DNA from 2 places in the Alteromonas sp. BL110 genome. Region 1 is predicted to be linked to the other one. Evidence: predicted binding sites of a transcription regulator. Region 1 holds the regulator's gene; the other holds the start of a gene.
What was found. The regulator FNR, encoded in region 1, switches genes on or off when oxygen is low (the NO sensors DNR and NnrR bind a similar motif). The targets are predictions, from matches to a motif close to TTGATCTAGATCAA.

Region 1 (12,080 bases):
GCTACTTCCTTCTTCGCTGGTGCCTTTCTAACAAGACTGGCGTAGCTGAAGGTGAGTCAATGGGTCACGAATTTGATGGTATTGAGGAGTTGAATAACCAACTACCTCGCTGGTGGACAATTATGTTCTACATGACCATCGTTTGGGGCTTTATATACCTAGCGCTTTATCCTGGCCTAGGTGCGTATGAAGGTATTTGGGGTTGGAAGAGCTCTAACCAAAATATTCAATCACTAGAAGAATCTGCTCAGGCGCGTATTGACGCAAAAGAGCAAGGCTACCTAGTAGAGTATGACCGTGAACTTGATTTTGCCGCAGAGAAGTTCGATCCGATCTTTGAAGCGTATGCACAAGTTCCTGTTGAAGAACTGGCTAAAGACCCAGAAGCAAATAAAGTAGGTCAGCGTTTATTCCTACAAAACTGCTCTCAGTGTCACGGTTCTGACGCTCGCGGTCAAAACGGCGGCTTCCCTAACCTAACGGACAACGATTGGTTGTACGGTGGTTCAGGTGCGAAAATCGTTGAAACCCTTACGCTAGGTCGTAAAGCGGCAATGCCAGCATGGCTTGACGCTATGGGTGAAGACGGTATCGAAGAAGTGGTTAACTACGTACTTAGCTTAAGCGGTCGCGATGTAGACCCACAGCTAGCCAATGCGGGTAAAGCTCGCTTCGCAGCATGTGCGGCATGTCACGGTATGGACGGTAAAGGCAACCAGGCGCTTGGTGCGCCAAACCTTACCGACAACATCTGGCTTTACGGCGGCAGCCACAGAGCGGTAACAGAGACGCTTACTTACGGTCGTAACGGTGTAATGCCTTCATTCAAGAAAACCTTGGGTGACGACAAAATTCACGTTGTTGCAGCGTATGTTTACAGCCTTTCAAATGATTAATGATTTAAATCATTAAATATCTTAAAAAGCCTCGTTACTACGGGGCTTTTTTTATGAGAAAATACAGCTATATAGACAGTGCCATTACGTACAAACTTAGCGCGCTGTAGGTGCAAATTACTAACACCATATTTATCTTTATTACACAGGTCGGATACGCATGTTCAGTAGTAATAATAGATATGTTGTTAGCGACCTTGCTAGTGAAGTAAAGACGAGTAAATAATTAAATGAATAGACCCTGGTATAAAGAGTTCTGGCCCTGGTTTTTAATTGCCGTTCCTATCATTACCCTTATTATGGGTGGCGTATTGTTAAACCTTGCTATTTCTACTGAGGATAGCCTTGTTGTAGACGATTATTACAAAGAAGGCAAAGCAATTAACGCCCGTTTGGACAAGGAAGCCATAGCCCGGCGCATGAATATCACCACAGACTTGACCATTGAAGATGGTAGCATAGCGCTGCAATTCCATTCGGGTATCCCACAAGAAGGTAACGCAGTTAAGTTAAGTTTCTATCACGTCACGCTAGAAGAGCGTGACGTCAGCGTTTTACTAAGTCGCGATGCGAATGGGATTTATCGCGGTTTTGTCGAAGAAGACTTAGATGGTAAATGGCGCATATCGCTCACGCCAATCGATGATAGCTGGAAAATTCAAAACACGGTCTATCTGCCCCACTCTGGCAAAATGAAATTCAATCCATAATGGCCAAGCACGACTGTTACCATTGCGGTTTGCCAGTGGCAGATTCCGACGATGGCAAATTTACTACTGTTATTTTAGGGCAACAGCGGGATATGTGTTGCCCAGGGTGTTTAGCGGTAGCTGAAGCTATTGTTAGTAATGGTCTTGAAGACTATTATCAGTTTAGAACCGAACCTGCCCAAAAATCAGATGATAGCATTCTAGAAACACTCGACAAGCTCAAAGTGTATGACGACCCTTCCCTTCAAGAAGAGTTCGTGTTTGAAGAAGGCCAAGATAAGCAAATTCAGCTGACCCTTGAGGGTATCACATGCGCTGCGTGTGGCTGGCTGATTGAAAAGCAATTATCGAAAGTTGAAGGCATTAAGCAAGTAGCTGTAAATGTACAAGAGCGCAGAGCACTGGTTACCTGGTCACCGTCTCAAATTAAGCTCAGCCAAATTCTGTCTACGCTGAAACGCATTGGCTATATTGGCTCACCATTTCATCCTGATGAGCACGAAGCTAGTTACAAGCGCGAACAAAAGACCTTTTTGAAAAAGCTGGGGCTTGCAGGCATTATGACCATGCAGGTTATGATGTTAATGACCGGTCTTTATTTTGACTGGTTTGGCGCTATTGAATTAGAGACTCGACAATATTTTTACTGGGTTGCTCTTACACTGACTACACCGGTTGTGCTGTATTCTGGTAGCACCTTTTACGTGGGTGCAGCTAAAGCACTTAGCGCGAAAACGGTTAACATGGATGTGCCGGTTACACTGGCAATATTTGGCACTTACATCGCCGGTATTCGCTCTACCATGCTAGAGCAAGGCGAAGTGTATTTCGAATCCATCTGTATGTTCATTTTTCTGCTGTTACTTAGCCGATTCTTAGAACACCGTAGTCGACACAGAGCCGCGCAGATTTCTGCGAATATGATGCAGTATGTGCCTGTGTCAGCGACTAAATTAATGTCAGATGGTAGCGTTGTTGAATGTCTAGCAAAGCAGTTAAAGATAGACGATGTAGTGCTTGTTAAGCCTGGTGAGACTATCCCCATTGATGGGCTGGTTACAGAAGGGAACGCTGCGGTTGATGAGTCTATGCTTACCGGTGAATTTAACCCAGTTCGTAAATCAAGCAACAGCGCTGTTTACGGGGGTACCGTATGTCAGGACGGTAGCCTCACCATTATAGTTACGCAAACTCTTAAAAATGCGTTGGTAAATCAGATTGTTAGGCTTCAAGCAAGCGCGATGGCAAGTAAACCGAAAGCCGCACAGATAGCCGATAATTTCTCTCGATATTTTGTCTCGGCGGTACTGCTTATTTCAGCGGTAACCTACGCCTTTTGGGCCTTTAACGGCAGTAATGATGCATTTTGGATCACCATTTCAGTGCTGGTAGCTACTTGCCCTTGCGCCCTAGGATTAGCCACGCCATCAGCGCTTACTTGCGCTATGGCGAAATTAAACAGGCAAGGTATTTTGCTAAAGCGTGCCGACGCCTTAGAGCAAATAACTGATATTGACACCATCGCGCTAGATAAAACCGGTACGCTTACACAAGGTAAGTTCACTATATCAAACGCCTGGTATGCTGATGGTGTCGATAGTGATAGCGCGCTATCCATCGCCCGCTCGCTGGAATCTCGTTCTGAGCACCCTATTGCTAAAGCCTTTAGCGATAATAAAGCCCTTAGCGATAATAAAGCGTTAAGCAGCAGCACTATCCACAAAGTCTCTAATTTTACGGTCACACCAGGTGGCGGAATTAGCGGTGAAATTAATGACACGCTTTTTTCCATGGGCTCTGCAGCATTCAGCGTTCACGAATCACAGTTAAAAGTCATCGATGAATTTCCTTCAGCTAACGTGTTTCTTACTGTCAAAGGCCGTATTATGGCGGCATTTGAAGTTCGAGACTCACTGCGTGACGATACCCAAGAAACCCTCGATATATTGGCAAAAAGTCATACTCTTGCAGTATTAAGCGGTGATACACAGCCAAATGTGAATTCTCTTACCGCGTCTTTACCAATTTCCACTGCGAAAGGTGGACTTACACCAGAGCAAAAATACGAAGCAGTTCAAGCTATGCAGCAATCAGGCTCAAAGGTAATGATGATGGGGGATGGCATCAATGACGCACCTGTTCTAGCCAGTGCTGATGTAGCAATAGCAGTAGGTAATGCCACTGATGTTGCAAAAACTGCCGCTGACGTGATTTTGCTAGGCGACCAATTACTCTCAGTACCTGAACTTATTCGCACATCACATCAAGTGAAGCAAAAAATAAGACAAAATATTGGTTGGTCGGTAGGTTACAACGTTTTGATCTTACCTTTCGCTGTATCAGGCCTACTTTCGCCGTGGATGGCGGTTGTTGGCATGTCATTAAGCAGTATCATAGTAGTGACAAACTCTACGCGACTTTTAGGCAAATAGCATGAGCATTATTTACGTTTTAATACCAATCGCGATCATCATAGTGGCTGTGGCAATCGTGATATTCTTCTGGGCGGTTAAAACCAATCAGTTTGAAGACTTAGACCGTCAGGGCTACAGCATACTATTTGATGATGATCTTCCGCCTGAGGAGAAAAAGCTCGCTGAGCAACGCAAACAACTTCAGGAAACTAAAGCAGAGAAAAACCAAGGGCAGCATGGAGGGGATTAATTACTTCTCGGCCTTTCTTATCGGCTTAGCTGGCGGTGTTCATTGTGTGGGCATGTGCGGTGGTATAGTAGCGGCGCTGAGAATGGTCTCACCAAAAGGTGCATCAGCAGTACCTTACACCCTCGCCTATAACATGGGGCGCATAGCTAGCTACACCATTGCTGGCGCTTTAACCGGGGCACTTGGAAAAATTGCAGCAGACTATATCCCTCTTGCCAACTATGCCCTTTCCCTTCTAAGTGGAATTATGTTGCTTTTACTGGCCTGCTATTTAGGCAAATGGTGGACGGGTCTAACGGTATTGGAAAGCGCAGGAAAAGGTTTATTCTCCAAACTACAGCCGTTATCTAAACGTTTTTTACCGTTCAAAACACCGCTTAGTGCTATACCCTACGGGTTTATCTGGGGGTGGCTGCCGTGTGGATTAGTGTATTCAACACTGACTTGGTCTTTAGCGGCGGGGAATGCGCTACAAGGCGCTGCTATTATGTTTTTCTTCGGTTTAGGCACCCTGCCTACTCTCCTCGCTGCAAGCGCAGGTAGTCATTACATTACCCGTAGTTTTCAGCACAATCGCGTTAGACAAATCATCGCAGTAATGATGGCCATATATGCAGCCTATCTTATTCATGGCGCAATAGTTTAAAAATGGGTGTATCATAATTGCGTAATCTTCAAAAGAGCATGCATTATGAGCAAAGGAAGCCAATTTTCTATTCACTGTCAAAACTGTAGCTTCAGTCACTTATGTTTACCGGTGGCACTGAACAAAACAGAAATTGAGTCTCTTGACGATATAATTGAGCGCAAAAAACCGCTCCATAAAGGCGATACGCTCATTCAAACTGGCGATAAATTTCGTTCACTTTTCGCTGTAAGAACGGGCTCTTTCAAATCATTTGTAACCAACCAAGAGGGTGAAGAGCAAATCACCGGCTTCCACTTCCCGGGTGATATTATTGGGTTCGATGCCTTACGGGAAAATAAACACCAAAGCTACACCTCTGCGCTAGAAACAGCCATGGTATGTGAACTGCCTTACGACACCCTCGATGAAATGTCGGTGCAATTCCCTAAGTTACGCCATCAAATAATGAGCTTTATGAGCGCGGAAATAAAACAAGATCACGACATGATTATGCTTTTAAACAAGCGTACCGCAGAAGAGCGTTTACTTTATTTTATATCGCATCTTTCCCAGCGCTTTGAAGAGCGCGGCTTCTCGCACAGGGAATTTCACCTGACTATGACCCGTAACGAAATCGGCAACTATTTAGGGTTAACGATAGAAACCATTAGTCGTCTATTGAGCCGTTTTCAGAAGGAAAACATTATAAAAGTAGACGGTAAGCTTATTTCTGTTTTGGATTTTGATCGGTTAAATACCAAGCTAGAGGCGTTAAATGGACCTAGCGTGGTCTGTAACGGCTAATTTTTCGTGTGTTACCTTAAGCGCGCGGAACGTGCGCTTTTGCTTAACACTCGTTCATCTCATATCGCTAACTTTTACCTTATATCTCACTGAACGCGCTCAGCTTTCGTTTTAATTCCTGAACTTTTCATTTACGTTTAACACTCTTGATCCAAAACAACTCACGTTTTTCAAAATGTCGTTTATAGTTAATATAAATGGTTTATATAAACTGTTTTGAAACAATTTCGATGTCGACAGCCATACAAAGCTTTGTAGTTGAGGAGACGTTATGATTGAGTGTAAACGAATTCTTGCCGTAGTGGATGCGGAACGCGATAACCAGCCTGCCCTAAGCCGTGCCTATGAACTTGCGTCAAAAACGGGCGCCACGGTTACTGCTATGATGGTGGTATTTGATCTGTCTTACGATATGACAACCATGCTTAGCCCCGACGAACGTGAATCAATGCGCGATGCCGTTACAAAAGAGCACGCCAAATGGCTTTCTGCCCAACTAAAAGAACAAGGCTTTTCAGAGACCGATATTGTAGTTGAGTGGAACAACCGTGCTTATGAGTCGATTATTTATTTCGCCCTTAACAACCAAATCGACTTAGTAGTAAAAGCCACTAAAAAACATGACGACCTTGCCTCGGTGATCTTTACCCCTACGGACTGGCACTTAATGCGCAAGTGTCCGCGCCCCGTTCTACTCGTTAAAGAACATGACTGGCCAGAAGGCGGTGAAATCATTGCTGCAGTGAACGTAGGAAGCGAAGATGATGAACACGCTGTACTAAACGACAAGCTTACATTAATCGCGAATGACTATGCCTCTTTGCTGAAAGGTAACGTTAATTTAGTCAACAGCTACCCTTCAACACCACTCAACATTGCCATCGAAGTGCCGGAGTTTGACCCTGACACGTATCACGATGCGGTAAAAAACCATCATATGAAGGAAATGCGTAGTCACGCACTCAAATACGGTATTCCAGATAATAAATGTGTGGTGAAAGAAGGCTTACCTGAAAAAGTTATCCCACAAGTAGCAAAAACACTCGATGCAGAGTTAGTTGTAATAGGTACCGTGGGACGGGTGGGTATTTCAGCAGCGCTTATTGGCAATACTGCCGAACACGTTATCGATGAACTGAATTGTGACGTATTAGCAATTAAGCCCGATGGATTTGAATCACCGATAACCGTGTAGTTAACTACTTAGTTGCGCTAAAATACCAAGACACTCGGTGGCAACAAATAGCGAGTCGGCGCTTGGCGTTTTTCATAAAAAAAAGTGCGCATTTAGCGGTTAATTACGCGAATTAGTCACACACGCTTAAATCAGTACTTAACGCTTCTCGATAAATTTAACTACACAGCGATAGTCTCGAAAAGGCGCTTTAATGTATAATGGCGTCTTTATCACAAACCAAGCTAGTTAATTATGAGTTTAGGCACAAGCAGTGCTGACGCGCCGACGTTAAACGCCGCGCAAAGTAAGCAAAAGTACAACTTCAACAAACTTCAGAAACGACTTCGCCGCAACGTGGGTAAGGCCATTGGCGATTTCGGTATGATTGAAAACAACGACAAGGTCATGGTGTGTTTATCTGGCGGTAAAGACAGCTATACCATGCTTGATATTCTATTGTTTTTAAAGAAGATTGCGCCTATTCATTTTGATATTGTTGCGGTAAATCTTGACCAAAAGCAACCTGGTTTTCCCGAACATATCTTACCCGAGTACTTAGACAGCATTGGCGTTGACTACAAGATTGTAGAAGAAGACACCTACTCTATTGTTAAAGACAAAATTCCTGAAGGGAAAACGACCTGTTCGCTTTGCTCTCGTTTGCGTCGTGGTATTTTATACCGCACAGCGAAAGAGTTAGGCGCGACTAAAATTGCTTTAGGACACCATCGTGACGACATGTTAGAAACTTTCTTTCTGAACATGTTTCACGGTGGTAAGCTGAAATCTATGCCACCAAAACTGGTCAGCGATAACGGTGAACATATTGTTATTCGCCCACTTGCGTACTGCAGCGAAAAAGACATTGTGAAATATTCACAAGCCGCTGAGTTCCCAATAATTCCGTGTAACCTTTGTGGTTCACAGGAAAATCTACAGCGCCAGAATATCAAAGCAATGCTTCAAGACTGGAACCGCCGTTTCCCAGGTCGTATTGAATCAATGTTCCGTGCGCTTCAAAACGTGGCCCCTTCACACCTTGTAGACAGCAACCTTTATGACTTTAAGTCTATTGCCACCCAAGACGGCCCCGTTGCAGATGGTGATATCGGATTTGATGAACCTTCTTTTACTACAGAAAATAGTGCAGATCTTAACGATGAAGATAACGCTATCGAGGTAGTAAATATTATGGAACCAAAGTAAATGAAAATTGGACTTGCGTTAGGTGCCGGTGCCGCAAGGGGCTGGACGCACATTGGTATAATTGAAGCATTAGAAAAGCTTGGCGTTAAGATTGACGTTGTCGCTGGTTGCTCCATTGGTGCTTATGTTGGCGCTGCCTACGCAAGTGGCAGATTAGAGGGTTTAAAAGAGTGGGCCTGTTCACTTAGTGACTGGCAGGTACTTGCGCTTATGGGCGTTGGATTAAGACGCGGCGGTATTGCCAGCGGACAAAAGGTTTTCGACAAACTTGCAAGCGAGTTTTGTGTCTCTTCTTATGAAGACATGCTTAAACCTTTTGCCACAGTCGCTACCGACCTATACACAGGTCGAGAAGTGGTGTTCAATTCAGGGCCCATTGGCGACACCATTCAAGCATCTTGCGCTATCCCTGCGCTCTTTGCCCCCGTCGCTCACGGCGATCGCTGGCTGGTAGATGGTGCGGTGGTTAACCCTGTACCGGTTAACCTGTGTCGACAGTTAGGTGCAGACTTTGTAATTGCGGTTAACCTTAACGCCGACTTTCGCCCGCTTCGGTTAGAAAAGTTAAGGCAAGACCACGAAGAAAACCAACGTAAAACCGAAGACTTTTTTACTAAAAGCCAAAACGTATTGCGCCAATGGTTTTCGCCTGATAGTAAAGATGACAAAGCATCAGCGGAAAATGAAGAGCAGCTTCAATTTAATGCTTCTGACGATGTGAATACCGAAGAAAGCATAGCGTCTGACGTTATTGAAAAAGTAGAAGAAGAATTTACCGAAGTACCCGCTAAGGTGAATAAGCGAAATCCACCGGGGATCATGAGCGTAATGAGTAGCTCACTTGAAATACTTCAAGCTCGTGTTACTCGTTCACGTCTAGCCGGCGATCCGCCAGATATACTTATCGAACCTCAGCTTACTGATGTTGGCATTATGGAGTTTCACAGGGCGGAAGAACTTTGCGCAAAAGGTGAAGAAACCATCGCGCGGATCGCAGAGCAAATTAGGTATCAGTTGCTAACCTGATACCTAATTGTTCAAAAGGCAGATTAACTAGATGCCATAGCTGTTACACGAAGCGGCGCTTTAGGGAGCGTTAAGCCTTTCGCCTCATTTATCCACTCTTGTTCTAAATGCAGAACACCGTTGTTAATTTGTACACCTTGCGGCGTAACGAAATCTAAATTCTTGTCGTCAAACTGAATCATTAAGCCCTTCACTGACGGCATCATAAAAGACAAAAAGCTCCCCATCTCATTGAAGAAAGCTTCATACTGTTCATATAAGAAAGTGAGTTCTTCTTGCTTGTAATACTGTTTAAGGTATTCGGGCTTAGTTTCAAGCTGCACTGACATATCACAAACGTTCGCACGTTCGTTTAAGTCGATACGTACCAGTGCATTAGCCAGTTTCAGTGCTTTTTCAGTGGGTACGGTAAAACGTCCTTCATCAGTAACTTCTAGTGACATTGTTTTCTTATCGGTAACGATAGATGCACCGTTAACCCCGCATAAACGCCCTTCACCTACTCGGACAAAACCAAAAGCAAACTGAAGTGCTTGGGTATCTTCGTTATCTAGCTTTTTAACATGGCTGTAGAAACGGCTGTACTCTACATCTATCGTTTCAGCAGTTACGGATGTACTGCCAAAACCGACAAACAGAGATGAAGCAATAAATAATGCAGCGCGTATCATTCGGATAAAAACTCCTCGTTAAATAGGATCATTGTTTGGAGCTCTTCAACATAAGCGGCTCCTCGCTCGGAATAATTCATTAGCCCTTCTGCCAACGCAACACCAGTAATAGGTAATTGGTTAGCTCGTAGACGGCTGCGGATCTCTCTTAAATCAGCATAGGCATCGTGTCTGTTGAGGTTACGCATATAGGTATAGGTGGCGCGCGATAAGCTATCAAACTTAGCAACTTCGTGTGATGCGCCGGTATTTCGGCGATTTGGGACGAAACCGCACCCTTTTGAAAAACACCATAAACCAAAAAAGTTGTAGCCCTTTCTTGCAAATCGGCTTGTTCCCCAAGCAGATTCATTTGCAGCTTGAACAAGTACTAGCTCTTCAGGTAAAACATCAATTTTTTGCAATAAGGCCAATAGCTTGGTTTTTAAAGGCTGTGTGGACTTTACCCGATACTCTTCTTCAAGCCATTCAAGCCTAGCCATGTCGTCTTCTGAAAGTGACTCGTTAGCTAACGCTTTTCTATACAAGGTTTGTACATAATGTCTCAAGGTGAGTAGGTAGGCATTTTGCTTCTCTACCTCAGGGCGCAGATAATCAAAAAACGCCTCTTTCTTCTCTTTTACGTTGCTATAAGAAGAGAAATCAGGCACCGGCTTTTTAGCCTCTACCGTTTGCGGTATATCTAAAATATCCGGTTCGTCCTTAGTAAAAATAATGGCATTAATAACAATAACCGCCAATACACCTAGCGTTATAAGGACAATTTTAAAGGTTTCTCTTTTATGCATCGAAGCTCGACTCATTCACATCATTTACAGATGCTTCCGTGCTTACTCCCTGCTCGCCAATCAATTCCTGATAGAGCAACCCCATCATACTAAAATAAAAAGGTAACACCCAGATGAGGGAAACCCCGAACGTCAGCGGTACCGAAACAAACAATAAGAAGAGCACCCCGAAGATACTGGCAATGTGAGCCCAGTACGCATTGAATACACGGCATGAAAGAATAATTGCGCTTATTGGCGTTAACTTTCTGTCGGCCACTAACATAAGTGAAAAAGACGACGCTAAATAGAAGTACACACCAGGTAAGATGAGCAGCATCATGCCCAGCTGCACCAGGATACTGTTAACTAGCTGGGTTAACGCAACCAGAAATATAAGGGGAAAAAACTGAAATACCGTAAATACCGATATTTTTACGCCTCGCGCTACAAAAACGCCCATCATATATAAGCCTGTAAGTAGCGGAGCAACAATGCAGATTGCCACAATCTGGATTATAGACTGGTGCTCGAATACATAGCTACCGTCGTCATTGATTGTAATGTACTGTTGAGCAACCCCCCCAAGCACCACAAAGGCCAAAAATAGAACAAGGCTACCTTGAAACAATGATGAAAAATTAGCTTTTGTTAAACCGGCAGCGCGGCGCAAGAGACCTTTAGTATCGAATTGATACTGTTTAGACAACGTATTGTTCAGGCGGTCTGGGTTTACGTCTTTCACACAACTCTCTTATATTTTTAGAAAAATCGGCGCGATTATACCAATTCACAAAAATAAATGCCTGCTTGTGTAATAAACAAAAGTTAACCTAGCACTAACTTAGCTGCTAACCCAACTAAAAGCACGCCCATAGCCCTATCCAACCAGTAACCTTTTTTACCAATAAGTTCGGCGACTTTACTAGTACTTAAGAGGTAGGAAAGGAAACAAAACCAAAGCCCAGTGGCAAACGCTAAATAGATACCATAGCCGAGCTTTACGCTAAATGGCGTATCAATGCTGATGATGGCGGTAAAAAGTGAAAGGAAAAACAGTGTTGCTTTTGGATTAAGCCCGTTTGTGAGAAACCCCATCCATACGGCACGTTTTGCAGAGATCTGTGATGTTTTCTTTTCGGCGTTTACGGGTTGCTCCTGGTTTACAGGACCACTTCTAAGCGCACCGAACGCCAGATAAAGTAAATAAGCGGCGGCAGCGTAGCTAAAAGTGGTGAAAAGCCAAGGAGTTGTTGCAATTACTACACTTAACCCAACTAGCGAGTAGGCAACGTGCAGTAAGATAGCTAGGCCGATACCGATACTGGTGTAAATGGCTATACGTCTGCCATAAGCCACGCTGTTTCGAACAACCACCGCAAAGTCAGGTCCTGGGCTGGCAACAGCCACAAGATGGACCAGTGCAATGGTAAGAAATTCGTTCATATACTGCATGCTTTGCGCCTCCTACAGCGCATACTTTGAAATTAGTTCATCTACCCACTGCGGAACTATGCGCGAGGCAGGACCG
Region 2 (12,080 bases), 290 kb from region 1:
AGAAGAAAATATAACAGCGTCGCCTTTGTCCAAACTTAAATGTGGATGATTGTCGCGAGCCAAACGGGCTAAGGCTGTATTTTTCTCCCCCTGACTTCCCGTTGCAACTGCTAAAACCTCATGGGGGGGTAAGTAACCCAGGTGTTGAGGATCGGTTATCGGTAAATCGTCGGGCCAAATGCCTTGCTGCTTAGCAATACTGTACATATTTAATAATGAACGTCCGTAGAGCGCCATGTATCGTTTCGTTTTTTTAGCAATTTTAGCTAACGAAATAAGCCTTGCGATGTTGCTGCCGAAGCACCCCACAACCACCCTGCCACTAAGCGGCAAAATAGTACTGAGTAAGCCGTCATAACAATTTCTTTCGGAGATGGAAAATCCAGGCTTTGGCGCGTTTGTAGAATCGCCCACTAACGCAAGGATGTTTTCGTTACCTAGTTGCTTGTAAAGGTCTACATCGAAAGGTAAACCTGTAATGGGGTTTGCATCGATTTTCCAGTCAGCAGTGTGTAAAACAGTACCTGCGGGGGTTTTAATTTTGAGCGCGAAGGGTTCAGGCAAAGAGTGCGTAATTGCTAACCAACTCACGCTAAATGGCCCTATCTGGCGAGTTTCACCAGCCTCTACTTCAACGATAGGAATACGATTGGCAAGCTTGCTCCTTGCGAGCTTCCGCCTTAAGACTTCAGCGGTAAATGAGGTAGTGAATATTGGTTTTTGAAACCGCTCCCAAAGATAAGGAATAGCGCCCACGTGATCCTCATGAGCATGCGTGATTACTATGCCAGCCAGTGAATCTTTTTGCTTCGCTATGAAAGTCGGATCAGGCGCCACTACTCTATGCGCAGCGCCCTTTATCGAAGCCTTGCCACCCGATACGTTGCTTTTGTACCCCGGAATGAGGGGTTCATCAAATGATACACCACAATCTACCATCAGCCATTGACAATCGTGCCCGTATAAATTTAAATTCATTCCGATTTCGCCTGTCCCACCTAACGGGACAAACCACAAATCATCAATGTTTGGGTGCAACAAAGCGTTTACTGCCTTTTTTAAAGATTAGAAATAAGGTATGAGAGCGGTAGATACATGCTAAAAAGTTTTATTCGTGCAGTTCTGCATTTAGCTGGTCAATAACCTCAGCCCATGCAGCATCTTCTATGATAGCATCCTTTAAAAATGCGGACTGGCTTTCATTCCAGTAAGGCGCCTCGTGTAGGTGCTGGCTTTTATTTAGTCCTTTATGTGTTTCGAAAAACTCTGCAATTTCTTCGTCTGAACTTCCTAGACCGAGTTGACTAAATAGGCTGTTCATTGTGGGCTGTTCAGTAAACATAACGCCTCCTTGGGTCATTTAATAACGAGATACATAGATACGATTAAGCGGCGTGAGGATTACACTACCGCTCAATTGATTCCATCTAGTTACTAGGTAATTACCTTAAGCTTTATGCTTAAGATCACCCGGAACTTTTGAACTCACAGCGTCCTGAACAACTATTAAAGATACTCGGCAAACTCTTGTGGTGAAATCACCTCACCTTCTTCAGCTGGAACAGGACAAATAATGACCATAAGTTCGTCTTGCGTCATACCTGGAACCCATTTGGTTAAAAACTCCTTAGTGGTGAGTTCCATTGCTTCACAATGCGCCCAATCTTCTGTAGCCCACAAAAGCGCAAGTTCAGCGTCTGGCCAAACTGGTACACCGTCTTCCTCGTCAGTCGTTAGCATAACGCAACCGTGTTCATCTTTAAGGATAAACAATTTTTGTTCGGCTTTGATCGTCGCCAGGCTAGTTTCTAATCGTTGAAACGCGTTTTTTTCTAATAAAGGGTGTATTTGAGACATAGTACTCTCTTTTCAATTCTGTCATTCATTGGCCATATGTTATGGCACTCGCGCAAAACCTATTGGTTGCATTTAACTTACTGTAGATACGCTGTCTATTATCTCTGCAAGGCCCACGCGTCGTATTTGCTTCATGCTGTGTATGTATAACCTTAATGGTACATTTTCAAGGGTTCTTATTTTAGTTACGTTAACATTGGCCGGTATTTGATTTTCTATATTGGTGGGCAGCACGGCTATCCCCCCTTCGCTGAGTAAGTTATTTAGAGCAAGATTTAGCGAATTTGTCCGTAATTTTGCATCGCGAAGCTGCGGGTAGGCGGTAAGAAGCCAGTCTCTTGCCTTGCTACCCCAGTCAATTGCGACGAAGTCAGCTGCATTAACAGCATCCGAGTTCTTTCCAACGCGATAAAGTGCTATTTCGTGTTCCATCAATACGGTGCTATTTACCTCTTCAGATTTGAGTGGCTCAGTAGAAAAAGCGAGATCTGTAACTCTTTCGTGCAGTTGGCGTGAAAGCGCGTCCAACGTCAACACTTCTGCCTTTACAGACCAATCAGGAAATGAGTTGTGAAGATGGCTGAGCATTGTGGGCAACAGTAGTTCGCTTGCTAGCTGTGTTGCGCCACAGACCACATACTCAGACGACTGGATTTGCAGCTCTTGCTTTGCTTCGTTGAGCGTGGCACATAATTGCTTTGCGTATGGTAGCAGCTTTTCTCCGGACTGCGTGAGCTGGATACTGTTACGCTGCCTAATAAAAAGCGTTGTGTGAAAATACTCTTCAAGCAACTTTATTCTAGCACTAACGGCAGATTGGGTGAGGTAAAGGTTTTCAGCGGCTTTACCGAAGTGACGAGTTTTTGTCACCTCTATGAAAGTGGTGAGAAAGCGTATGTCCATGCTTTGTGTACAACCGAATTGATATGGCTTTAAACTGCCACACATAATACGGTAAGTAAATACAAATGCACAGAAGCGCACCCCTTAAACCGGTGCGCTTAACTAAAAATCCAGTTAATACTCTTCTTGATGCAAACGTCGCTGCTTTTCACGACGTTGCAAATCACGCTTCTGTTTTACCTTCACAGAAATATGACGCTTAGACGTAGATTTTTTCGCGTGGAGCTCTTCCTCTTCTACCGAGTCCCATTCATCACGCTGGTAACGATAGTCTTTACTCATTGACTTCTCTGGGTTGTTAACACACCTCAATTATTATCCTAAGCCGAAAAATAGAAAACGAATTTTAATCATCGTAGCGATAAGAATTTTTCATTACGTTCTTCATGGATTTTCACAAACGCGTTTCGCAAAAACATGTGTCATTTTTGTTACAATCCGCCCACAGCCGCAACTTGTTAGAAACCCCTATTTTAGATATATATTTCAGATAGTTAGATAAGTTAAAAACTGAACTCATCGTTCCCAAAGCAATCCATCAACAAAAATATGTTTCTCATTTGCTATTACTTTTTAACCCGTTAAAAATTTTTTATTGATAAGAGAAAAATCTTTTGTTTTATCTTCATTTTTATTTATTTTAAAAGTGCGCTGAACAAAACATTACGTTGGGTACAACATGAAAAGTTTAGCTATTCGACTATCTGCAAAACCATATATTGACCGTCAAAAATTTCCCTATGGTTTTCGTAAATCAGGTGATTTCAGTATAAATGAAGCCGATCTTTTAACTAACTACGGCAAGACCTTAATAGGTCTTGAAAGCGGTGAACTTTCGCCAGAAAGTGAAGATGAGCAACATTTCGTTGCATTCATTAATGGCAAAGTTGAAGCTGTGAATAACCTTGAAAAAGCGTGGGCAAAATATGTCAGGCTGGCGAGAGGGAAAAAACATTTTTATACCCTTCATAGCAGTGCTAGTAATCAATCAGAATACGATGATGATTATTCTGATGAAGAATTTGATGTAGCCTAAGCTTAAAACATACCGGTCTAGGTTAGAAGCTCGCTCAGGCGAGCTTTTTTGTTTTAGACGATAAATGATCCCAATCAAGTCTAAGCAAGAAGAAAATGAAGAAAGGTTAAGGACTGTCTACACTTAGAGTATTAAAGAGTGACGCTAACTAATTTTAGCTGTCTCTCTATACAAAGAGCCCTAGCAAAGGAGGCGCAACGATGATCATTAGTTCAAAACAGCTTACTCATTTTTCTATTCATGCCGTTGATGACAAAGTAGGCGGCATCCGCGATATTCTTTTTGACGATGAAACGTTTACCGTACGTTACCTGGTTGCAGATACAAATACGTGGCTTCCACTTAGCAGAAAAGTGGTAATTTCTCCCATCGCCGTAACAGAACTTGATAGTAGTGATGACACTGTTCATGTAAATATGACTGTTGAAAAGTTAAAGAACAGCCCATCAATTGACGAACATAAACCTGTTTCTCGTGAATATGAAGAGAACCTCTTTAAATATTTCGGCTACGGCTACTACTGGATTGGGCCCGGGGCTTGGGGAGAATTTGCACATCCCAATGAGCTTGTTGAATTACAGCAAGCGGAGGAATCTGAAACACTCCATCCTAAAAAAACAAGCAATCACCTGAGGGCTGTAGGAGAAGTAGGTGGCTATGAAGTTGCCACGACTACTGACAATGTTGGTCACATAAGCAACTTTATCATTGATACGCGAAGTTGGAAAATCGTAATGCTAGTAGTTGATACCAACAACTGGCTTCCAGGCGGCAAGCATCTTGCGTTATTACCAAGCGATATTGAAAACATTGACTGGGCGGCCCACAGTGTTGCTGTCAGCCTCAGTCACGACGAGTTGGTCGAAAGACCAGAAGTTGATAGCGATAGAATTGCAGAAAAAGATTACATTGCTATGTTGTGCAAACAACACGGTAAATAATTATAGATGAAACCCTAGGGAGTCTTCAACGATACAATGTCCGTGATAGCGCGGACATTGTCGTTTAGATAACAAGAAAAAACTACTCGCAGAAGAATTCATACATAAGCGCAATAAGACGTTTCACACGCTCATCCGCAAGACGATAGTAAATCGTTTGGCCTTCCCTTCTAGTAGCTACCATTTTTGATTCTCGCAATAATGCAAGGTGTTGAGAAATCACAGGCTGTGAAACATTGACCACTTCTAGAAGCTCGGTGACCGACTTTTCCTCTTTCAATAATGAACAAAGCACCATAAGACGCGTTTTATTCGCAAATTGCTTAAGGAAGATCTCAGCTTCCACCGCATGTTCCATAATATCATCTGAACTTATTACCATATCCTCAGACATAAGCACTTCCTTTCTTTAACGTTTCTGGCAATAATTTAGCCATTAATTATACTAAAGTATAAGACATTTTGCCGACTTGCCATTATATGCGATGAATTCCGGTAATTGATATTGTTTTATTGAGTTTCCACTCGCATATTAGATACAGCTTATTCATCTTGTAAAAAGTCGTTATAAATTAGGAATGCCATGCTAATAGATATTAGAACTCGAATTGAGAACATCAGCTTCGATATTCGTTGCGTCACTGCACAAAAAGCTACTGAAGAGTTAACGCACAATAATGGCATCCTTATCGATGTAAGGGAAAGCAACGAAGCGGCGAGCCAGCCAGTTCACTGTGCCCTCAATATCCCTCGTGGGGTGCTTGAAATGAAAGTTCTAGAGAAATTCCAAGATGCGTCTATACCGCTTTACATTCATTGTGCGTCTGGCGTTCGTGCAAAATTAGCAGCCGAGCAATTAATACAAATGGGATACGAAAAGGTATCAGTTGTAACCTGTCCTATATCAACCATCAACCGTACCCTTAAAAAATGACTTGTATAAACTGTCTATGCTATAAGTAGCTAAAAACAGTCAAAGGGCGTTGTATGCTTAAATCCACATTAGAACAATGGCGTATGTTTAAAGCCGTTGTCGATGCTGGTGGCTTCAATCAAGCGGCTACAGAAGTACATAAAAGTCAATCTAGTGTTCATCACGCTGTTCAAAAGCTTGAGAACGCTATTGGTGTAACACTATTTGAAAATATTGGCCGTAAAGTACAGCTTTCTCCTCAGGGCGAACTCATGTATCGCCGCGCTTCGTTTTTGCTAAATGAAGCTCATAAGCTTGAAGCGGTAGCAAGTAGTTTAAAAGTAGGAACAGAAACAACACTGCGCATAGCTGTGGATATTATCTTCCCTTCTGAACTGTTGTATAACGTACTTGCTAAAGTCTCTGCTGAATTTCCTCTCCTGCGTATAGAGATTGAAGAAACCGTGCTAAGCGGTGCTAACGCGTTGTTAAGTAGCGGAAAAGTAGATTTGGGCATCTCTCCTTTTGTCTTTCCAAATGGTTTTAGCGAAGACTTATGTGAAATTGAGTTTGCTGCGGTGGCTCATGCCAAGCATCCTTTACATCAATTAAATAGAACTCTTACATTAGAAGACCTTAAAACTCATCGACAGATTGTAGTTCGCGATTCCTCTGCAGAACGCAAAGCAGATGTAGGTTGGCTAGGTGCAGAACAACGTTGGACGGTGAGTCACGTAAGAACATCGTTAGATATCATTGCTCAAGGATTGGGGTTTGCGTGGCTGCCTATTGCAATTATCAAAGACGAATTAGAAGACGGTACTCTTGTCCCGCTTCCTTTGGATAACAACGCTGCCTTGAGAAAGGCCCTCCTCTATCTTTCTTTTGAAGATGGAGACACCTTGGGTCCAGCAGCGCGTGCGTTTATGGGAGAACTGAGGTACCAAACAATGAATCTGCCCACTTCAGATGTTATGCTCGAGTCCTGCTCAGACTAGCAAGCATATTAACTAACCGCAGCAGGCAGATGTTGAAAGCCTAACAAAAACCCAAACAGCGATATTGATACACCTATCAAGGCGACTGCACCATCGTCTGTCGCCATTCCGACAGCCATAATGAACACTGACAATGCGGGAATTAGGCCCATAAAGGGAACAAGCTCGAGGGGGATCATTACCAAACCGCAGCCTACACAATTCAGTGCAATTAAAGAACGAAACACGGGTTGCCTCATAAAAAAACAACGGGGAACAAGAAAGCGATCGACGCTAACAGCATAGGGTTTTACTTTTTCAACAATATGGCGTAGTCGGTCAGCGTCGCAGTGTATGTCCATTACTTTTTGAGGTAACCATGGATGTCTGCTACCGAGTAAAATTTGCAATGCAATAAGTAAAATCGTCACACCGGTTAAAGAAGGTACACCTGGAATAGCGCCTAATGGCGTGCAAGCGATAAAAGATGGGAGTGCCAGCATAGGACCAAAACCACGCTTTTCCATCACTTCCCAAAAATCTGCGAAATAAAACGAATTCTGACTAGCGCGAGGCTGCATTTTTGTCAGCAGCTCTGTCAAGGTCATTGATCTTTCAGCTGTTTTTGTCCACATTTTCAATTCCTTTGATATAAATTTCGCTGTAGTCCTCTTATTTAAAAGAGCAAACGCGGTCCTTCAATACGCAAACATTACAAATCTTATCTTTATACATCACCAATAAAAGGGGTGCTCTTCTTCCAATTTGTGCGAAAAATGTGCCACAGCCTTCTTCACCAGCATCTCAAAAGTTATTGGGAATACTTTTTGCAACTGTGTGTAAATAGGTAACACCTTATGTTTATTTGATATACCGAAAGCCAATTAAATCAAATTACGATAGTGGCGTATCGAACGGTCGTTCACATTACTGAGTTTAGATATTTGAGGCGACTTATTTAAACGCTAACTTTGTGTTACTCGAACTAAACAACATAACGCTAAGAAATAAGTGACTATAAGTAGGTATCTAGTTATCTTTTCTTGCTGTTTATGATAAAACTATGACATTGATTTTCTTCCATATTTTAAATGGAAAGTAATAGAGAGGGACATCCACGTGCTAACCGTACTTTTAGTTGATGATGACGCCGAGTTTACAGAAGTAGCTTGTACTATTATTGAGTTTTTAGGCCACGACGTCCTCACAGCTGCGACATTAGCTGAAGCTCGCGACTGGCTACAAAAAGAAACTTTCGATCACGTACTGTTAGATTTTATGTTGCCCGATGGAAGTGGCGCTCATCTATTTAACGAGCTTGATGCGCTTCCTAAGCGTCCTCGCGTTACTTTGATTACCGGCCACCCATCGGTTAAGAGCGTAATTAAAGGCTTATGCGGACCTACCGTAGACTATCTCGTCAAGCCAATACAGCGCGAGGAAATCGAGGCAGTATTAAGTAAAAAAACAAAAGAAAAACAACCTAAAGAAGAAACGATTGAAAAACACTTCGACTTACTTATCGGTGAGTCACCCGTGATGAAAGAGTTATACAAACTCATTTCAAGGGTTAGCAAAACAAGCGCTAACGTTATGCTGTTAGGTGAAAGTGGCGTTGGTAAAGAAGTGGTTGCAGCTGCAATTCACCGAGCTTCAGAAAGTGAAGGCCCATATATCGCCACAAACTGCGGTGCATTCTCTAAAGAATTAATTGGTAGTGAACTATTCGGCCACGAAAAAGGCGCCTTCACCGGAGCAGTAGGTCGTAAAGAAGGTGTTTTTGAACAGGCTGAGGGAGGCACCCTTTTCTTAGATGAAATCACAGAAATGCCTATTGATATGCAGCCTAACCTTTTACGCGTACTTGAAAACAAAGTAGTGCTTCGCGTGGGAGGTACAAAGTCAATTCCGGTAAATTGTCGCGTGGTATCTGCAACAAACCGGACAATGGAAGAAATTGCGCAGAGTAAAGTATTGCGAGAAGATATTTATTTCAGGCTGGCAGTTTTCCCAATTACTATCCCACCTTTACGTGAAAGAAAAGAAGATATTCCCCTGCTAGCGAAAACCTTTATTGCCGAATTTAATAAAGACAACGGGTCTCATTTTAAATGGGAAGATAATCAACTTGAGACACTTCAAGCTTACGATTGGCCAGGTAATGTTCGTGAATTGAGACACTTTGTACATCGTGCCGCAATTATGAGCGACCCTGAGAAAAGCGAGATTGAGCTACCCAAAACTATTGAATCTCCTTTTGCACAAAAGCAAAGTACCACTCCCGCCCTTCAAGCTGGCAGAACCATTGAAGATGTAGAAAAAGAGCTTATATACGCCACATTAGAGAAAGTAAGTGGAAATAAAACCACGGCCGCAGAAATGTTAGGAATAAGTACAAAAACGCTGTACAACCGCCTTCATGCATACGGCGACCTAAGCAAAGACGAGTAATGAGAGGTATTCGATATGACTAGCGAAGAATTCTCACGGCTGAGCGTTTTCGTTCACGATGCTCGGAAACCTTTAAATAGAATATCTATGCAGGCAGAGCTAGTAAAAATGGCACTAAACGGAGACGTTGCGCCCGAAAAGGCATTAGCGGCGTTGGATAAAATAATAAGCAGTGCAAAAGACTGCAGCGAGACCCTTTCTGAAATGACGTCAGAACTGGGTGAGAATGATGCGGAATGAATAAATGATCTCTAAAATTCTGTCTTCTATTTACAGCTGGATAATTTTGGTTGTAGTCATCATTGTTGTTATGACAGCGAATTCTTTTTATGTAGTCAGTACACTTAACGACCTGTCAGCACTCGAAGCGCGGTTGTTTACCACTAACCGGGTAATCAATGCAGTAAATAGGCTTCATGTAGCGGTGCTGCGCGTAGAGTCTGGTCAAAGGGGCTACATGCTTACAGATGATGAAGAATATCTAACTGATTACACAGAAACCCTTGGCGTTATCGGCGAGTTGATGGACGAAGTGGAAGTAAGCTCCTATTCCTCTGATATCGATGAACAATCAGTAAGAATTGAGGAACTGCTTAATCTAACTAAGGCAAAGATTAACGAGGTTATCAAAGTCGTCGAACTCATAAAGGAAGGAAAGCAGAGAGACGCCATCAAATTAGTCGAAAGCGATAAAGGTATTGATCTTTACAGACGCTTTGAAGAGTTATTCCGTGAAATTGATACATCCGAACGTGGTATGCAAGGTACGCATTTAGCAAATTTAATGAGCTTGCGAAGGGACTCAGTAAACACACTGATTATCTCATCGGCTACTACCCTATTACTCGTTATTGCAGTTTTTCTATTACTGAAAATCAACTCTCGAGAGCACGAGAAGTATCAGGCCGATCTTGAATCGGTAAATGAAGATTTAGAAACTCGCATAGAAGAACGTACACAGGAACTGAGTCTCTATTCCGATGAGCTAGCCAGAAGTAACCGAGAATTAGAAGATTTTGCATTTGTCGCGTCACACGATCTGCAAGAACCTCTTCGTAAAATTCGGGCGTTCGGCAACCGGCTAGAATCGGGGTACAGCGACGTTATTGATGAGCGAGGTAAAGATTATCTTGCGCGAATGTTAAACGCAGCTGAGCGTATGTCGATGCTTATCTCCGACCTTCTCGCGTTTTCACGTGTTTCAACCCGTGGTAAAGATTTTAGTGAAGTGAGCTTAGATAATGCTATCCAAAGTGTACTGGACGATTTAGAAATCGCCATTGATGAAAAGTCGGCACAAATAGACGTAAGCGAAAATATGCCTACCATTCGAGGTGATAAAACACAGCTCGAGCAACTATTTTTAAACTTGATCTCTAACGCACTTAAATTTCAAAGTGAAGGCGTTACACCCGTTGTCAAAATCAATCTACACAAAGCAAGTGAAGAAGATACACGGGATATAATTATGTCTGAGGAATACGACTGGATAAAAATTACGGTTACCGACAACGGTATTGGTTTTGACCAGTCATTTGCAGAGAAAATATTCGCTCCATTCCAACGCCTTCACGGTAGAAGCGAGTATAAAGGCACAGGTATAGGGCTTGCTGTATGCCGAAGAATAGTAGAAAGACATAATGGTCAAATTACTGCAATGAGCGCACTAGGACACGGGGCTACGTTTTCAATAATAGTGCCGGTGGACAGCGAGCCGTTTGGTTCTAACAACAATAGTGGAGAGACACACAATGACGCGTAAACAAACCCAACCAATCAATATCTTGATGGCCGACGATGATGAAGACGATCGTCTATTAACCGTCGACGCACTACAAGAAAGTCGCGTCCTAAATAATTTGTTTTGTGTTGAAGACGGCGTGGAGTTGTTAGAGTTTCTCCGTCATGAGGGCAAATATACAGATCCTGCTTCCGCCCCTCGACCTAGCCTAATCTTGCTTGACTTAAATATGCCAAGAAAAGATGGTCGCGAAGCACTTCAGGAACTTAAAAACGACCCAAAACTACGCAGTATCCCCGTTGTTATCTTAACAACATCAAAAGAAGAGGAAGACATGCTCCGCGGTTATGACCTCGGGTGCGCTTCTTATATTACCAAACCAGTTAATTTCGAGGGATTGGTTGAACTAATGCGTGCCTTAGGACGTTATTGGATAGAGTTTGTAGAGTTACCACACGAATAAAAGAGGTACTAGATGTCAGAGGTTATTAAAATTCTATTGGTAGAAGATGATGAAGATGATTACTTCTTAACTTCTGACTATCTAGAACAGTGTGAGTCACCTAAATTTGAGCTAACGTGGGTGACAAACAGTCTCGACGCAATAGAGGCACTGAAAACCGAAAACTTTGATTTGTGCTTGCTTGACTACTTGTTAGGCGCTGAGAATGCCATAGACGTATTGGGCGTTCTAAAATCGAATCAATTTAGCCTGCCTGTGGTTATTTTAACGGGTCAATCAGACGTTACCGTAGATGAAATGGTAATGCGCGCGGGCGCCGCTGATTATCTGCAGAAGTCTGAGATCGAAACGCCGCGCTTTATGCGCACTATCCGCTACGCTATGGTTCGTCGCGATATAGAAAACGAGCGACTTGAACGTAACAAGGTTGAACAAAAGAATAAAGCGAAAGACAAATTCCTTGCCCACCTTGGTCATGAATTGCGCACTCCTCTCACCTCTATTTTAGGCTACACTGAGCTTCTCATTGATGACTCAAGAAATAGTCCGTTTCAACAAGAGCTATCGATAATTCATTCAAACGGAAAACATTTGTTGAGCCTCCTCAACGACTTACTCGACATGTCGCGCATAATGGCAGAGAAGCTTGAGCTAAACATTAAAGATGTGAATTTATCGGCATTTTTGACCGATATTCACTCGTTGATGCGACTGAACGCCAAAGATAAAGGGCTGAGTTTAAATGTGGTTTCTAATACCAAAATTCCTGAATTTATCCAGACAGACCCCACTCGACTT

Region 2: the regulator FNR is predicted to act here: its motif matches at 3,861-3,874, upstream of D1814_RS15735 (PRC-barrel domain-containing protein).

Annotation. Positions count from the first base shown of each region.
Region 1 is NZ_CP031967.1:3,925,530-3,937,609, reverse strand. It holds gene ccoP (cytochrome-c oxidase, cbb3-type subunit III) at 1-896, shown strand, start outside; gene D1814_RS17180 (FixH family protein) at 1,127-1,606, shown strand; gene D1814_RS17175 (heavy metal translocating P-type ATPase) at 1,606-4,038, shown strand; gene ccoS (cbb3-type cytochrome oxidase assembly protein CcoS) at 4,040-4,270, shown strand; gene D1814_RS17165 (sulfite exporter TauE/SafE family protein) at 4,257-4,916, shown strand; gene fnr (fumarate/nitrate reduction transcriptional regulator Fnr) at 4,962-5,702, shown strand; gene uspE (universal stress protein UspE) at 5,974-6,897, shown strand; gene ttcA (tRNA 2-thiocytidine(32) synthetase TtcA) at 7,132-8,085, shown strand; gene D1814_RS17145 (patatin-like phospholipase family protein) at 8,086-9,111, shown strand; gene D1814_RS17140 (DUF2987 domain-containing protein) at 9,135-9,782, opposite strand; gene D1814_RS17135 (glucosaminidase domain-containing protein) at 9,779-10,570, opposite strand; gene D1814_RS17130 (stress protein) at 10,563-11,294, opposite strand; gene D1814_RS17125 (LysE family translocator) at 11,378-12,004, opposite strand; gene cobB (Sir2 family NAD+-dependent deacetylase) at 12,017-12,080, opposite strand, start outside.
Region 2 is NZ_CP031967.1:3,632,199-3,644,278, reverse strand. It holds gene D1814_RS15760 (ribonuclease J) at 1-1,041, opposite strand, end outside; gene D1814_RS15755 (DUF2789 domain-containing protein) at 1,109-1,342, opposite strand; gene D1814_RS15750 (DUF2750 domain-containing protein) at 1,507-1,857, opposite strand; gene D1814_RS15745 (LysR family transcriptional regulator) at 1,930-2,760, opposite strand; gene D1814_RS19435 (hypothetical protein) at 2,875-3,042, opposite strand; gene maoP (DUF413 domain-containing protein) at 3,440-3,796, shown strand; gene D1814_RS15735 (PRC-barrel domain-containing protein) at 3,997-4,737, shown strand; gene D1814_RS15730 (ArsR/SmtB family transcription factor) at 4,820-5,131, opposite strand; gene D1814_RS15725 (rhodanese-like domain-containing protein) at 5,321-5,671, shown strand; gene D1814_RS15720 (LysR family transcriptional regulator) at 5,725-6,648, shown strand; gene D1814_RS15715 (exopolysaccharide biosynthesis protein) at 6,657-7,262, opposite strand; gene D1814_RS15710 (sigma-54-dependent transcriptional regulator) at 7,747-9,078, shown strand; gene D1814_RS15705 (hypothetical protein) at 9,094-9,318, shown strand; gene D1814_RS15700 (sensor histidine kinase) at 9,323-10,840, shown strand; gene D1814_RS15695 (response regulator) at 10,830-11,282, shown strand; gene D1814_RS15690 (response regulator) at 11,295-12,080, shown strand, end outside.